3 regions of the Pseudomonas petroselini genome follow, and region 3 is predicted to be linked to each of the others. Evidence: predicted binding sites of a transcription regulator. Region 3 holds the regulator's gene; each other region holds the start of a gene.
The links. The regulator FliA, encoded in region 3, starts transcription of late flagellar genes. The targets are predictions, from matches to a motif close to CTAAAGTTTNNNNNNNNNNNGCCGNTAA.

Region 1: a site for FliA is predicted at 4,124-4,151, ahead of ACI512_RS14350 (methyl-accepting chemotaxis protein). Genes of this name have one in related genera too.
Region 2: a site for FliA is predicted at 2,496-2,523, ahead of ACI512_RS20740 (methyl-accepting chemotaxis protein). Genes of this name have one in related genera too.

What each region holds. Positions count from the first base shown of each region.
Region 1 covers NZ_CP173614.1:3,044,443-3,049,590, forward strand. Annotated here, with positions in the region: gene uvrC (excinuclease ABC subunit UvrC) at 1-1,283, shown strand, start outside; gene pgsA (CDP-diacylglycerol--glycerol-3-phosphate 3-phosphatidyltransferase) at 1,316-1,876, shown strand; tRNA gene ACI512_RS14340 (tRNA-Gly) at 1,940-2,015, shown strand; partial or broken gene ACI512_RS14345 (3'-5' exonuclease) at 2,205-2,288, shown strand; gene ACI512_RS14350 (methyl-accepting chemotaxis protein) at 2,463-4,082, opposite strand; gene gabP (GABA permease) at 4,562-5,148, shown strand, end outside.
Region 2 covers NZ_CP173614.1:4,519,138-4,524,285, forward strand. Annotated here, with positions in the region: gene ACI512_RS20735 (OsmC domain/YcaO domain-containing protein) at 189-2,387, opposite strand; gene ACI512_RS20740 (methyl-accepting chemotaxis protein) at 2,611-4,116, shown strand; gene ACI512_RS20745 (XAC2610-related protein) at 4,183-5,148, opposite strand, start outside.
Region 3 covers NZ_CP173614.1:5,741,155-5,746,302, forward strand. Annotated here, with positions in the region: gene ACI512_RS26410 (chemotaxis protein CheA) at 1-876, opposite strand, end outside; gene ACI512_RS26415 (protein phosphatase CheZ) at 888-1,676, opposite strand; gene ACI512_RS26420 (chemotaxis response regulator CheY) at 1,695-2,069, opposite strand; gene fliA (RNA polymerase sigma factor FliA) at 2,237-2,977, opposite strand; gene fleN (flagellar synthesis regulator FleN) at 2,974-3,807, opposite strand; gene flhF (flagellar biosynthesis protein FlhF) at 3,913-5,148, opposite strand, start outside.

The sequences.
Region 1 (5,148 bases), 2.7 Mb from region 3:
TGGTGGACCCGGCCGAGTACGCCGAGGACGTGCGCCATTCGGTGATGTTCCTCGAAGGGCGCAGCAATGCCCTCACCGACGAACTCTCCGGCGCCATGGAGCAGGCCGCCAGCACCCTGGATTTCGAACGCGCCGCCGAGTTGCGTGACCAGATCTCCTTGCTGCGGCGCGTGCAGGATCAGCAGAGCATGGAAGGCGGCACCGGCGACGTGGACGTCATCGCGGCCTTCGTCAACCCGGGCGGCGCCTGTGTGCACCTGATCAGCGTGCGGGGCGGGCGGGTGTTGGGCAGCAAGAATTTCTTTCCGCAGACCGGTATTGACGAAGAAGTGGCCGAAGTCATGGCCGCGTTCCTCGGCCAGTATTACGTCAGCAGCCCCGAGCGCGACTTGCCGTCGGAACTGATCGTCAACGTGGTGCACGAAGACTTTCCCACGCTGATCGAGGCGATCCACGAGCTGCGCGGCCGCGAGCTGGACATCAGCCACCGCGTACGCGGCACCCGCGCGCGTTGGCAGCAACTGGCCGTGACCAATGCTGAACAGGCCCTGGGCGCACGTCTGGCCAATCGACAGCACGTCGCCGCACGCTTTGACGCCCTGGCCGAAGTCCTCAACCTGGACGAACCGCCCCAGCGCCTGGAGTGCTACGACATCAGTCACTCCAGCGGCGAGGCCACCGTGGCGTCCTGCGTGGTGTTCGGGCCGGAAGGGCCGATCAAATCCGATTACCGGCGCTATAACATCGAAGGCGTCACTGCCGGCGATGACTATGCCGCCATGCACCAGGCCCTGACGCGGCGCTTCAGCAAGCTGAAGGACGGCGAAGGCAAGTTGCCGGATATCCTGTTGGTGGACGGCGGCAAGGGCCAGTTGTCCATGGCCCGCGACGTACTCAACGAACTGGCGGTGCCCGACCTGATCCTGCTCGGCGTGGCCAAGGGCGCCACGCGCAAGGCCGGTTTCGAGACGTTGTACTTGAATGATGCCGCCCATGAGTTCACCTTGAAGGGCGACTCACCGGCGCTGCACCTGATCCAACAGATCCGCGATGAAGCCCACCGTTTCGCAATTACCGGCCACCGTGCCCGGCGCGGCAAAACCCGGCGAACCTCAACCCTGGAAGGGGTGGCGGGCGTTGGGCCGACACGGCGTCGCGACTTGCTTAAACATTTTGGTGGCTTGCAGGAGCTGTCCCGTGCCAGCATTGACGAAATAGCCAAAGCACCCGGTATCAGTAAAAAGCTCGCTGAGTTGATTTATGCGAATCTGCATAGCGAATAGAATGCCTTTCCACCTCGTAGCCAGTTGTGCCGATGAATATCCCTAATCTGATCACCGTTCTACGCGTCCTGCTTATTCCGATTTTTATTCTGCTGTTTTATTTGCCGTACGAATGGAGCTATATGGCTTCCAGTTCGGTGTTCGCGTTTGCGGCCGCCACCGACTGGCTCGACGGCTACCTGGCCCGCCGCCTGGAACAGAGCACGCCCTTCGGCGCGTTCCTCGACCCGGTGGCCGACAAACTCATGGTGGCCGTTGCGCTGGTCCTGCTGGTGCAGGAACACGGCAACCTGTGGCTGACCCTGCCGGCCGCCGTGATCATCGGCCGTGAGATAGTGGTGTCGGCCCTGCGCGAATGGATGGCCGAAATCGGCGCCCGCGCCCACGTCGCCGTCTCCAATATGGGCAAATGGAAAACCGCCGCGCAGATGCTCGCGCTGGTCATCCTGCTGGCCAACCCGTCGGACTTCACCTTCTGGGTCCTGCTGGGCTACGCCTTGCTGCTCATCGCCGCCGGCCTGACCTTGTGGTCCATGCTCCAGTATCTGCGCGCCGCCTGGCCGCATCTGCGCACCACCGTTGAAAAGAAATAAAACTTTTTTGAATCAAGGGGTTGACGGGTTCTGATAATTCTATAGAATGCGCATCACCAAGACGCGGGAATAGCTCAGTTGGTAGAGCACGACCTTGCCAAGGTCGGGGTCGCGAGTTCGAGTCTCGTTTCCCGCTCCAAACACAAAGAAAAAGCCACTCTAACGAGTGGCTTTTTTTTGCCTGGTCTTTATGAAATAGACGCTTAGGCGTCTTTTTTCGTTTCTGCGGAAAACCACTGGAAACCAGGGTAATCCAGTAGCAACAATTACAGTATTAAGTACAACATTACGACAGACTCGAATTTGTATTGTTGCTGGGTCCTTCCAGGATAGCCGAGCGCGCCTTGGCCTTCCGGCTTATCACGCTCACCATGCATTAACCGATGCACTGGCCACCGCCGAGTTGTTGTAGACGCAGATAGCGCCTCACTACCCGATAACCACGTCTGTTGGCGAGTTATGGAGCGGAGTCACCGCTTGATAGTGAAACGCTCGCGCCTATCTGACCGTTATCCCCAATGTTGCGCGATCCGTTTGAGACTCCTCATCCCGTCGGGCTTGGATAACGCGTACCGCGTGGTTGTTTTCAAACAACGAAGCGATTCACCATCTTATTGAGATCGACCGCCAGCTTTGACATCTCCCCGCATGCGCTGGCTGTTTGACTGGCGCCGGCAGAGCTCTGCACGGCAAGCTCTCGAATGCTCACGAGATTACGATCAACTTCCCGGGCAACGTGGGCTTGTTCTTCAGACGCGGTTGCGATCAACATATTTCGCTCATTAATCTGCGTGATAGCCTTGGCGATTTGATCCAGCGAACTGCTGGCCTCCTGTGCCACATCGAGGGATTGGGTTGCCAGCTCTTTGCTTTTACTCATGGCTTCCACTGCTTCAGCTGAATCGCTCTGCATTGCAGAGATCATCTGTTCGATCTCTTGAGTGGAAGACTGCGTTCTGTGCGCCAACGCTCGGACCTCGTCAGCAACGACTGCAAAACCGCGGCCTTGCTCACCAGCCCTGGCAGCTTCAATCGCTGCGTTCAACGCCAGGAGGTTAGTTTGCTCAGCGATTGCACGAATCACTTCGACGACTTTGTTGATGCTTTGAGCTCGCTCTGACAAAACCTGAATCTTGTCACTCGTGGCTTCAACATTGCCGCTGAGTTTTTGAATCGACTTCAACGTTTGAGAGACTCGCTCCAAACCGGTCTCAGTAAAGCCCTGGGTGCGACGTGACTCTTCCGAGGCCGACTCCGCATTACGGGCCACCTCATCAACCGCCGCACTCATCTCAGTTACCGCAGTGGCAGCTTGGTTGACCTCATCATTTTGGGAGATGAGACCTCGACTGGATTCCTCAGTGACTGCTGTCATTTCCTCTGCGGCTGAGGCCAGCTGTGTCGATGAGTCGCCGATTTGCATGATGGTTCTGCGAAGGTTCTCTTGCATCTGGGCCAGCGCTGTTAACAGACGTCCGGCTTCATCCTTCCCGCTGACTTGCACTTCTTTGGAAAGATCACTGCCTGCAATACGTTCGGCCACCGATAGCGCGGCGCCGATCGGGCTCGTAATACTCTTGGTCAGGAGTGTTGCCAACGCAACAGTCAGGACTACGACAACTGAGATAAGGCCAATGATTACCCAGATACCGTCGGAGTAAGTATTGGTAGCGTATTGCCCAGCCTCTGTTGCGCCATTGTTGTTGTAGTCAGTCAGGGCTTTGATCTCACCCTCCATCCTATTCGTCAACGGCCGGATACCTGTACTCACTAAGTTGACGGCGGCAGGTATGTCACCGCGCGCCATCAATGGTTCAAGGATATCCAACTGTTTGGTGTACGCATCGGCGGACGCTCTCACCACTAGATAACGCGTGCGTTCCTCGTTGCTAGCGATCAGAGGTTCATAATTGAGCACCGCATCCGTGAAAGCCTTCCGGTAGCCTGCGAAGGACGCGACGGTCGATTGAAGTGTTTGAGGGTCAGCAAGTGCGCGCTGGGTTTCAAGTCTGAGCCGCATTACGCCGACATTCATCAACGCCGTTTGTCGGATACTTGGAAGCCAATTGGTTTCGACGTCTTTTTCGGCGTCCCGTAGCTTTCCCATCTGCAAGGCGGCGACTGCGCCGAGCACAAAGACCAATACAATAATCGACGCGAAAAACAAGGAGGCTCGTGGAGCTACGTTGAGGTTTCTTAGGTGCATATGAGCTTCCTGACTACGAGGGAATGATCTAGGTATCTAGACTATCGACCCGACGTAAATAAACTTAATCAGGCAGCCTTGGCTATCCGATCTGCTCAAGAACGCTTCGCTGTTAGATTGAATACCGACTCAGTTAATTTGCCAGACGTTTACTTCCATGGGGCCTACGATCCTGATTTTCTCGGCGGGCCGGTTCAGCTTCACCGCATCACCGCTTGGGCGAGGCATCCCAAGTCTCCTGAACCTGGCCCATTCTGTTGGGTTGGGCTTCCCGCAGCTTGAGGATTGGGGGGGCGAGCGGGGCTCTGCAAGGCGGATGAGCCGCTTTGGCCCATGTCGATATCAGGCGCTTGTGTGCCGCTATGAGGCTATTTTCGCGGCGGGAATGCCGCGTACTGTGACCCGTCATTAAAAAAAGATGATCACCTGACCCTTCAGTCAGTGCGTCCTGGCGTTGATCACAGAGAATAAAAACAACGATGAATAGCCTGAGTTCCAAGGATTCAAACGGCCAACTGGCGCAGGGCTTCAAGCCGCGTCATGTCACCATGCTCTCCATCGCAGGCATTATCGGTGCGGGATTGTTTGTCGGCTCCGGGCATGCCATTGCGGCGGCGGGGCCGGCCGTGATGCTGGCGTATCTGTTTTCCGGACTGTTGGTGGTGCTGGTCATGCGTATGTTGGGGGAGATGGCGGTGGCCAACCCGGACACCGGCTCTTTCTCAACCTACGCCGACCAAGCCATCGGGCGCTGGGCCGGGTTTACGATCGGCTGGCTGTACTGGTGGTTCTGGGTGCTGGTGATTCCCATCGAAGCGCTGGCTGCCGGGCATATCCTGAACCAGTGGTTCCCGCAGATCGACGCTTGGCTGTTTGCCTTGTTGTCGATCTTTTTGTTGGTGGTCACCAATTTGTTCAGCGTCTCCAAGTACGGCGAATTCGAGTTCTGGTTTGCCATGGCCAAGGTGGTGGCGATCATTGGTTTCATCGGCCTGGGGGGCGCGGTATTGATGGGCTGGATCCCGGAGCGCGAGGCCAGCGGCTTGAGTCGACTGATGGAAGAGCA
Region 2 (5,148 bases), 1.2 Mb from region 3:
AAGTTATATCGGCGCGGAGGGTGTTAGGCCTGCTTCGCAGGCCAGCGCGGGGCAAGCCCGCTCACCACAAGAGCCCGCTCACCACTCCAAGAGCCCGATCACCTAAAACAGCCGATCACCACACACACAAGCCCTCCCACCTACAACAGCCGCTCACCACAACAAGCCAGCTCCTGCAGGGCCAAGTATCAGCCGGTGGTGATGGTGGCACGTGCCGCATGCAGCTTCTTGTAGCTCTCGATCAAACGTTGATGCCGGTCCAACCCCTCCAGCTTCATGCTGGTCGGCGTCAGGCCATGGAAGCGCACATCGCCGTTCACCGAACCAACCACAGCATCCATCCGCTCATCGCCGAACATGCGGCGGAAGTTAGCTTCGTAATCCGCCAGGTCCAGGTCGTCGTCCAGTTCCATCTCCAGCACCGCATTCATTGCCTGGTAAAACAGGCCACGCTCGGCGGTGTTGTCGTTGTACTGCAGGAACATCTCCACACACTCCTTGGCCTCTTCATATTGCTGCAAGGCCAGGAAGATCAGCAGCTTCAATTCCAGGATGGTCAGTTGGCCCCAGGCGGTGTTGTCGTCGAACTCGATGCCGATCAGGGTGGTGATATCGGTGTAGTCGTCCAGCTCGCTCTCTATCAGGCGCTCGACCAACGCCTGCAACGCCTCCTCGTTGAGGCTGTGCAGGTTGAGGATGTCCTCGCGGAAGAACAGCGCCTTGTTGGTGTTGTCCCAGATCAGGTCATCCACCGGGTAGATTTCCGAGTAGTCCGGCACCAGGATGCGGCACGCGGTAGCGCCGAGGTGTTCGTACACCGCCATGTAGGATTCTTTACCCATGCCTTCAAGGATACCGAACAGGGTCGCGGCCTCCTGGGCATTCGAGTCTTCGCCTGCGCCCGTGAAGTCCCACTCGACGAATTCGTAGTCCGACTGGGCGCTGAAGAAGCGCCACGACACCACGCCGCTGGAGTCGATGAAGTGCTCGACGAAGTTGTTCGGTTCGGTCACCGCCTGGCCTTCGAAGGTCGGCTGCGGCAAGTCGTTCAGGCCTTCGAAACTGCGGCCTTGCAGCAGTTCGGTAAGGCTGCGTTCCAGCGCCACTTCCAGGCTTGGGTGCGCGCCGAAGGAGGCGAATACGCCGCCGGTACGCGGGTTCATCAGGGTCACGCACATCACCGGGAATTCACCGCCCAGGGACGCGTCTTTCACCAAGACAGGGAAACCCTGGGCTTCCAGGCCCTGGATACCGGCGAGGATGCCTGGGTACTTGGCCAGCACCTCGGCCGGTACGTCCGGCAAGGCGAATTCGCCTTCGATGATTTCACGCTTCACGGCGCGCTCGAAGATCTCCGACAGGCACTGCACCTGGGCTTCGGCCAGGGTGTTCCCCGCGCTCATGCCATTGCTGAGGTAGAGGTTTTCGATCAGGTTGGACGGGAAGTACACCACCTCACCGTCCGACTGGCGCACGAACGGCAGCGAAACGATGCCGCGTTCCTCATTGCCGGAGTTGGTGTCGAACAGGTGCGAACCGCGCAGCTCGCCTTCGCGGTTGTAGACCTTCAGGCAGTAGGCGTCGAGGATTTCCTTGGGCAGTTCGTCGTTGGGGCCCGGCTGGAACCAGCGCTCATCCGGGTAATGCACGAACGGCGCATTCGCCAGTTCTTCACCCCAGAACTGGTCGTTGTAGAAGAAGTTGCAGTTAAGCCGCTCGATGAACTCGCCCAGTGCCGACGCCAAGGCGCCCTCTTTGGTCGCGCCCTTGCCGTTGGTGAAGCACATCGGCGAGTGCGCATCTCGGATATGCAGCGACCACACGTTAGGCACGATATTGCGCCACGAAGCGATCTCGATCTTCATGCCCAGTCCGGCCAGAATGCCGGACATGTTGGCGATGGTCTGCTCCAGTGGCAGGTCTTTGCCGGCGATGTAGGTGCCGCCGTCGGAGGTCGAACCGGGCATCAACAAGGCCTGGGCATCGGCGTCCAGGTTCTCGACTTCCTCGATGACGAACGCCGGCCCGGCCTGCACCACTTTTTTGACCGTGCAACGGTCGATGGAACGCAGGATGCCCTGGCGGTCCTTGTCGGAGATGTCCGCCGGCAACTCGACCTGAATCTTGAAGATCTGGTTATAGCGGTTTTCCGGGTCGACGATGTTGTTCTGCGACAGGCGAATATTGTCGGTGGGGATATTGCGCGTCTGGCAATACAACTTCACGAAGTACGCCGCGCACAAGGCCGACGACGCCAGGAAGTAATCGAACGGCCCCGGTGCCGAGCCGTCGCCTTTATAGCGAATCGGCTGGTCGGCAATCACCGTGAAGTCATCGAACTTGGCTTCAAGTCGGAGGTTGTCGAGAAAGTTGACCTTGATTTCCATGGGGGCACACCAGAATAACGGACTAAACAAAAATGGCCGCCATTATGAGGTTTTTCATCGGGAAGTTTCAGGCTTTTGACCAGTGGCGGGCCAATTGACCCATGTGGATTAACTTTTTTGCAGGTGGCGCCGATGAACTGAGGGCAATCAGGGAGTAGTCGAAATGCGCAATAACCAGCCCGTAACACAGCGTGAGATTTCCCTCGCGCCTTCGCAAAAACTCATCTCCGCCACAGATGTCCGAGGTGTCATCACTTACTGCAACGACGCCTTTGTCGAGATCAGTGGCTTTGAACGCGCCGACCTGATCGGCGCCCCGCAGAATATCGTACGTCACCCGGATGTGCCGCCCGCGGTGTTTGCGCACATGTGGGGTGCGCTCAAACAAGGCCTGCCCTGGATGGGCATCGTCAAGAACCGCTCGAAAAATGGCGACCACTATTGGGTCAACGCCTATGTCACGCCGATCTTCGAGGGCAGCAAGGTGGTGGGTTACGAGTCGGTGCGGGTCAAGCCCACTGCCGATGAAATCCGCCGTGCCCAGGCCCTGTACCAACGCATCAGCCAGGGCAAGCCGGGCGTACCGCGCCTGGATGCCTGGCTGCCGGCCGCGATCAGTTGCGTGCCGTACGTGGCGACCGGATTGGCCGGCAGCGTCGCGGGGTTATTCCTCAGTGCACCCATCGCCATCGCGGTGGCTGTTGCGGTCGCCGTGCCGGTGGGTGTGCTCTGCTCGCGCTGGCGCCAAGGCAGCACGTTGCGTCTGTTGCAAGGTGTGGAGCCTTCGACGTCGGATGCCTTGATCGCGCAGATGTACAGCGATGCACGCGGCCCACAGGCCCGTCTGGAAACCGCGTTCCTCAGCCAGGACGCGCGCCTGAAAACCTGCCTCACCCGCCTGCAGGACAGTGCCGAACAGTTGAGCGCCCTGGCCGGGCAATCCGATCAGCTGGCCACCGCCAGCTCCAAGGGTCTGGACCGCCAGCGCGTCGAAACCGAACAGGTCTCGGCCGCGGTCAACCAGATGGCCGCTACCACCCAGGAAGTCGCCAGCCACGTTCAACGTACCGCCGACGCCACTCAGCAAGCCAACGTACTGACTGGGCGCGGCCGTGAAGTGGCGCGTGATACCCGCGAAGCCATCGAACGCCTGTCCGCAGTGGTCGGCGAAACTGGAGCCACCGTGGCGCGATTGGCCAAGGACAGTGACGAAATCGGCAGCGTAGTGGATGTGATCAAGGGCATTGCCGACCAGACCAACTTGCTGGCCCTGAACGCCGCCATCGAAGCCGCACGGGCCGGCGAGCAAGGCCGTGGTTTTGCCGTGGTCGCCGACGAAGTGCGCCAACTGGCACAGCGTACGTCCCAGTCCACCACCCAGATCCACGCGCTGATTACCCAGCTGCAGGCGTCTTCAAACAACGCGGTGCAAAGCATGGAGCACGGCCAACGCCAGGCCCAGGAAGGCGTGGCCTGGGTGATGGAGGCCGACCAGGCGCTGGTAGGCATCAGCGAGGCCGTGTCCCATATCACCGAAATGACCACCCAGATCGCCGCCGCCACCGAAGAGCAAAGCGCGGTCGCCGAGGAGATCAGCCGCAACATCACCACCATCGCCGAACTGGCCGACCAGACCTCGATGCAAGCCCATCAATCCACGGACTTGAGCAAGGAGCTGACGAATACCGCGGCCACCCAATATGCGTTGGTCGAGCGGTTCAATCGCTGACAGTGAGCACCGTTGAGAAGCAACGCTCGACGGTGCAACGCTTTAGGCCAATCAGCCGGTTTCAAGTCATGGCTGCTTACGGTACTTCCCCGTCAAGTAATCCAGGCTGTCGGGCGCCGAGTTGTGTTCAATGACCGCGAAGTTCTTTACCAGTTGGATGTGGTACGGGCCTGCCCGTTTGGACGCCAGGGGGTCACGCACGATAATCAGGTTTTCGGTTTCCATCGGCACAGTGTGATGCGCGGTCACGATGGCTTTGGAGGTGCCGGTGGCTTTGAGTGTGAGGGTGAATTGCGCGAGTTCCCGGCCCTCGGCATCGCGTTCGGGCAAGATAGTCAGGTCCAGGTCGCCATCGCGGTCGAGGAAGTCATCACGCATCTGGTAATGGCCACTGCGTTGGTCACGCGCGACTTCGCTGAGTTTGTCGTACTCCGGTTCGCGGTCCTCACGCTGCAATTGAATCTCCAGTTCAGGCTTGTTGCCCTTGCCGCCAGCGACCCAGCTACCGCTGTAGCGATAAGGCTCGACGGTTTCCTGGGTTATGCGCCAGATCCCGGTCTGGTGGCCGTCATCGGTGTATTCGAAGAGGTAGTCGAACGCCTTGCCGTCATACTCGCCCTGCTCGCCCACCAGTTTGATCGGCTTGCCACTGCCACTTTTGGTGTAACGCACTTCACCGATCAGCACCGCACCTTGCTGCTGGTACCAGAGTTGCACCGGGATCTTGCCGTTGAGGGTGCCGACCAGGTACTGAGGGTCTTCATTGACGGGGCCTTCGAGGCGCGGTGTCTCCTGCCATTTACCGTCTTTCCACTCGCCAGTGGTGCGCAGCATGTAGCCGCGGGGCATGCTCGAGTTTTCTCCATCCTCGGTAGGCGGGACTTCTTGTTGGGTGTAGGAATCCAGCCGCACCAACTCACCGTCGCGCATGTGCAAACGGCTGGAACGTGTCCAGCAGCAGCCACGGTCGGTTTGCGAATGGATGATGCCGTCCTTCGCGACTGAAAACATCCCGCCGAAGGTTTCATTCGC
Region 3 (5,148 bases):
GCCGTGCAACTCGTCCAGCAGGGATTCGAATTCGTGATCGGAAATCAACCCATCGCCTGCCGGTGCAGCAGCGGCAGGCGCCGCAGTGCTGGCAGCCGCTGCAGGCGCGGCGGCGACGGCCGGCAAGGCATCGGCCGCGAAGGTGCCCTTGCCATGCAGTTGGTCGAGCAACGCTTCAAATTCGTCGTCGGTGATGTCAGTGCTGACGGGCGCGGCAGGTGCCGCGGCAGCAGCAGCCGGTGGCACGGCGTCGGCCGCGAACTGGCCTTTGCCGTGCAACTGGTCGAGCAGGGATTCGAACTCAGCGTCGGTAATGTCTTCGCTGGTCGGCGCCGCTGCCGGAGCAACGGCGGCCGGTGCTTCTGCCTCGGCCTTGACGGCACTGAGGGAGTTGAGCAGCTGTTCGAACTCGCTGTCGGTCACATCCGCTTCGGGCTCTGCCACAGGTTCCGGCGCCGCTTCAGCCACCGGCGCAGCCGACAGGTCGGCAGGCTCGGCATAGCGCGCCAGGGCGGCCAGCAGTTCCGGGGTGGCTGCGGTGATCGGGGCACGTTCGCGCACTTCGCTGAACATGCCGTTGACCGCATCGAGTGCTTCGAGAATCACGTCCATCAACTCCGAATCAACGTGACGCTCACCCTTGCGCAGGATGTCGAACACGTTCTCGGCGATGTGGCAGCACTCCACCAGCTCATGGAGCTGGAGGAAGCCGGCGCCCCCTTTTACAGTATGAAAACCGCGAAAAATTGCATTGAGCAGGTTCGCATCATCCGGGCGGCTTTCCAGCTCGACCAGTTGTTCGGACAGTTGCTCTAAAATTTCGCCGGCCTCTACAAGGAAATCCTGAAGGATCTCTTCATCGGCGCCGAAGCTCATGGGTGTGCTCCTTAGAAGCCTAAACTGGATAACAGGTCATCTACGTCATCCTGACCTGACATAACGTCTTCACGTTTATCGGCATGAATCTGCGGACCTTCACCCTTGGCGAGATGTTTTTGTGGATCTTTTTCCGAGAGGATCGCTTCGCGGTCATGTTCAATGCCGGCGAAACGATCAACCTGGCCTGCCATAAGCACCAATTTGAGCAAGTTGCTTTCCACTTCGGTGACCAATTGGGTCACACGCTTGATCACCTGACCGGTGAGGTCCTGGTAATCCTGGGCCAGCAGAATGTCGTTGAGGTTGCTGGAAACCGTGCGGTTTTCCTGCTCGCTGCGTGACAAGAACCCGTCGACCCGACGCGCCAACTCACGAAACTCTTCAGCCCCGACTTCGCGGCGCATGAAGCGGCCCCAGTCGTGGCTCAAGGCCTGGGCCTCGGTGGCCATGCCGTTGACCAGAGGCGTGGCGTTTTCCACCAGGTCCATGGTGCGGTTGGCCGCCGCCTCAGTCAGCCTGACCACATAGGACAGGCGTTCGGTGGCATCGGTGATCTGCGAGATCTCTTCGGCCTGGGGCATATGCGGGTCAATCTGGAAATTGACGATCGCACTGTGCAGCTCGCGCGTGAGCTTGCCCACTTCCTGATACAGGCCGCGGTCACGGGTCTGGTTGAGCTGATGGATAAGTTGTACTGCGTCGCCAAAGTGGCCTTTTTCAAGGCTGTCGACCAGCTCGCGAGCATGTTTTTTCAGGGTCGACTCAAACTCGGCCTGCGATGATTCGTTATGGTCCATAGCTCCCCCGTGGCAGCATCAATGACCGATGCGTTCGAAGATTTTTTCGATCTTCTCTTTCAAGGCCAATGCAGTGAATGGCTTGACCACGTAACCGTTAACCCCGGCTTGGGCGGCTTCGATGATCTGTTCACGCTTGGCTTCGGCGGTCACCATCAGCACGGGAAGGCTGCGTAGTTTTTCGTCAGCGCGCACGTGGCGCAGCAAGTCGATACCGGTCATGCCCGGCATGTTCCAGTCCGTTACCAGAAAGTCGATGCTCCCGCTGTTGAGGATCGGAATCGCCGTAATGCCGTCATCCGCCTCGACCGTGTTAGTGAACCCAAGGTCACGCAACAGGTTTTTTATGATCCGCCGCATCGTTGAAAAGTCATCAACGATGAGGATTTTCATGTTCTTGTCCAATTCGACCTCCAAGCAGTCTTAAACGCGCCCAGCACCTGGACGCGCCATTTCAATCAACAGGCATTACACAAAAAGGACGCCTCGGGCACCACGGGTCGAACCCGCGAAGGCTAGCTGCCCTCGCGGTATCGTCTGCAGTGTCCCCACACTGCCTGTCAGCGCGCTCGCCACTCTCCCAAACGCCCCCGCAAGCGGGCTGCGCACTGGCTGTGCAACTGGCTGACCCGCGATTCGCTGACCCCCAGGACCTCACCGATTTCCTTGAGGTTCAGCTCTTCGTCGTAGTACAGCGCCAACACCAACCGCTCACGCTCCGGCAAATTGGCAATCGCGTCCGCCAGCGCACCCTGGAAGCGTTCATCTTCCAGGTCACGCGACGGCTCCATATGAGCACTCGCGCCGTCCTCGTGCAGCCCTTCGTGCTCGCCGTCCTGCAAGAGGTCGTCGAAACTGAACAGGCGGCTGCCCAAGGTATCGTTCAAAATCCCGTAATAATCGTCGAGACTCAATTGGAGTTCGGCCGCAACTTCGTGATCTTTAGCGTCGCGACCGGTTTTTGCTTCAATTGCGCGAATTGCGTCACTGACCATGCGCGTATTGCGATGCACCGAGCGTGGCGCCCAGTCACCTTTACGCACCTCGTCGAGCATCGCGCCACGGATACGGATCCCCGCATACGTCTCGAAGCTCGCCCCCTTGCTCGCATCGTATTTGGTCGACACTTCGAGCAAACCGATCATGCCCGCCTGGATCAGGTCTTCGACCTGCACGCTGGCGGGCAGGCGTGCCAGCAAGTGATAGGCGATGCGCTTGACCAGTGGCGCGTAGCGCTCGATCAACTCACCCTGGCTGTCACGGGCCGACTTTTTGTAAGCGTTATAGCCGTTCGCTGTCATAGCACGGGTCCTGCGCTCGTCTGATGCACCAATCGCTCGACGAAAAACTCCAGATGCCCCCGAGGGTTGGCGGGCAACGGCCAGGTATCGACCTTCTGGGCAATAGCCTTGAACGCCAATGCGCATTTGGAACGAGGGAACGCTTCGTAGACTGCACGCTGCTTTTGCACAGCCTTGCGCACACACTCGTCGTAGGGAACTGCGCCGACGTATTGTAAGGCGACATCGAGGAAGCGATCCGTGACCTTGGTCAACTTGGCGAACAGGTTGCGCCCTTCCTGCGGGCTCTGGGCCATGTTGGCCAGGACGCGGAAGCGGTTCATGCCGTAGTCACGATTAAGCAGTTTGATCAGGGCGTAGGCGTCGGTGATCGAGGTGGGTTCGTCGCAGACCACCAGCAATACTTCCTGCGCGGCGCGCACGAAGCTGACCACGGACTCGCCGATCCCGGCCGCGGTGTCAATCACCAGCACGTCGAGGTTGTCGCCGATATCACTGAAGGCCTGGATCAGCCCGGCATGCTGTGCCGGGCTCAGGTGCACCATGCTCTGGGTGCCGGAGGCGGCAGGCACGATGCGGATGCCGCCGGGGCCCTGCAGCAGCACATCGCGCAGCTCACAGCGGCCCTCGATCACATCGGCAAGGGTGTGTTTGGGCGTCAGCCCCAGCAGAACGTCGACGTTCGCCAGCCCCAGGTCAGCATCCAGCAGCATGACGCGACGGCCAAGCTCTGCCAGGGCCAGGGACAAATTCACTGACACGTTAGTTTTCCCGACGCCACCTTTGCCGCCGGTCACCGCGATCACCTGTACGGGATGCATGCTGCCCATTTTATTTCTTTACCTTGTCTTGCTTAGACGCAGGCTACATGGCTTGGCCGCGTGAATCGCTTGCAGACCATCGATGTAGGTACATTTCACGGTGTTCATCCTGACTCAACCCACCCGTTTTGCCGGGCTGTGGTAAAGGTCGGCGAACATATCGGCCATCGCTTCCTCGCTAGGCTCTTCTTGCATTTGCACGCTGACTGCGCGGCTGACCAACTGATGACGGCGCGGCAGATGCAGATCATCCGGGATCCGCGGTCCGTCGGTCAGGTAGGCGACCGGCAATTCATGACTGATGGCCAGGCTCAGCACCTCGCCCAGGCTCGCGGTTTCGTCGAGCTTGGTGAGGATGCAACCGGCCAGACCACAACGCTTGTAACTGTGGTACGCAGCGGTAAGAACTTGTTTCTGGCTGGTGGTTGCAAGCACCAGGTAATTTTTCGACTTGATGCCGCGACCGGCCAGGCTTTCCAGTTGCATGCGCAACGCCGGGTCGCTGGCTTGCAGGCCGGCGGTATCGATCAGCACCACGCGCTTGCGCAGCAGCGGGTCGAGGGCGTTGGCCAAGGACTGGCCCGGGTCGACATGGGTCACCGATACGTTGAGGATCCGGCCCAGGGTCTTGAGCTGTTCCTGGGCGCCAATGCGGTAGCTGTCCATGCTCACCAGCGCGATATTCTGCGCGCCGTACTTGAGCACATAGCGTGCGGCCAGCTTGGCCAGGGTGGTGGTCTTGCCCATGCCGGCTGGGCCGACCATGGCAATCACACCGCCCTCTTCCAGGGGTTCGATTTCCGGGGTGGCAATCATGCGCGCCAAGTGGGCCAGCAACATGCGCCAGGCCTGGCGGGGTTCTTCGATTTCGGTGGTCAGCGCCAGCAGGTCGCGGGACAACGGGCCGGACAAACCGATGCGTTGCAGACGGCGCCACAGGTTGGCCTGTTGCGGCTTGCTGCCTTGCAATTGGGTCCAGGCCAGCGAGCCAAGCTGCACTTCGAGCAGTTCGCGCAGGCCGTTGAGTTCAAAACGCATCGAGTCGAACACGCGCTGGTCGACAGCCGCAGCCGGGGCAGGCGCGGCCGGACGTGGCGGCTCTTTGAAGGTGGGCTCGACCAGCGGCTCGGCAGCGGTCAACGGCAAGCCGGCGAACAACTGGCGATTGGTGGTGGCATCGCTGTCGCCCCGCATGCTCAGCTCAGCCTGGGCCGAGACAATGCGCGAAGCGGTCTTGCGCAGCTCGTCTTCAAGCTCCATGTTCGGCACGCGTGGCGCCAGGGCCTGGGGGGTGTAATCCAGGGCAGCCGTCAGCTCGACACCGCCGGCAATACGACGGTTTCCGATAAT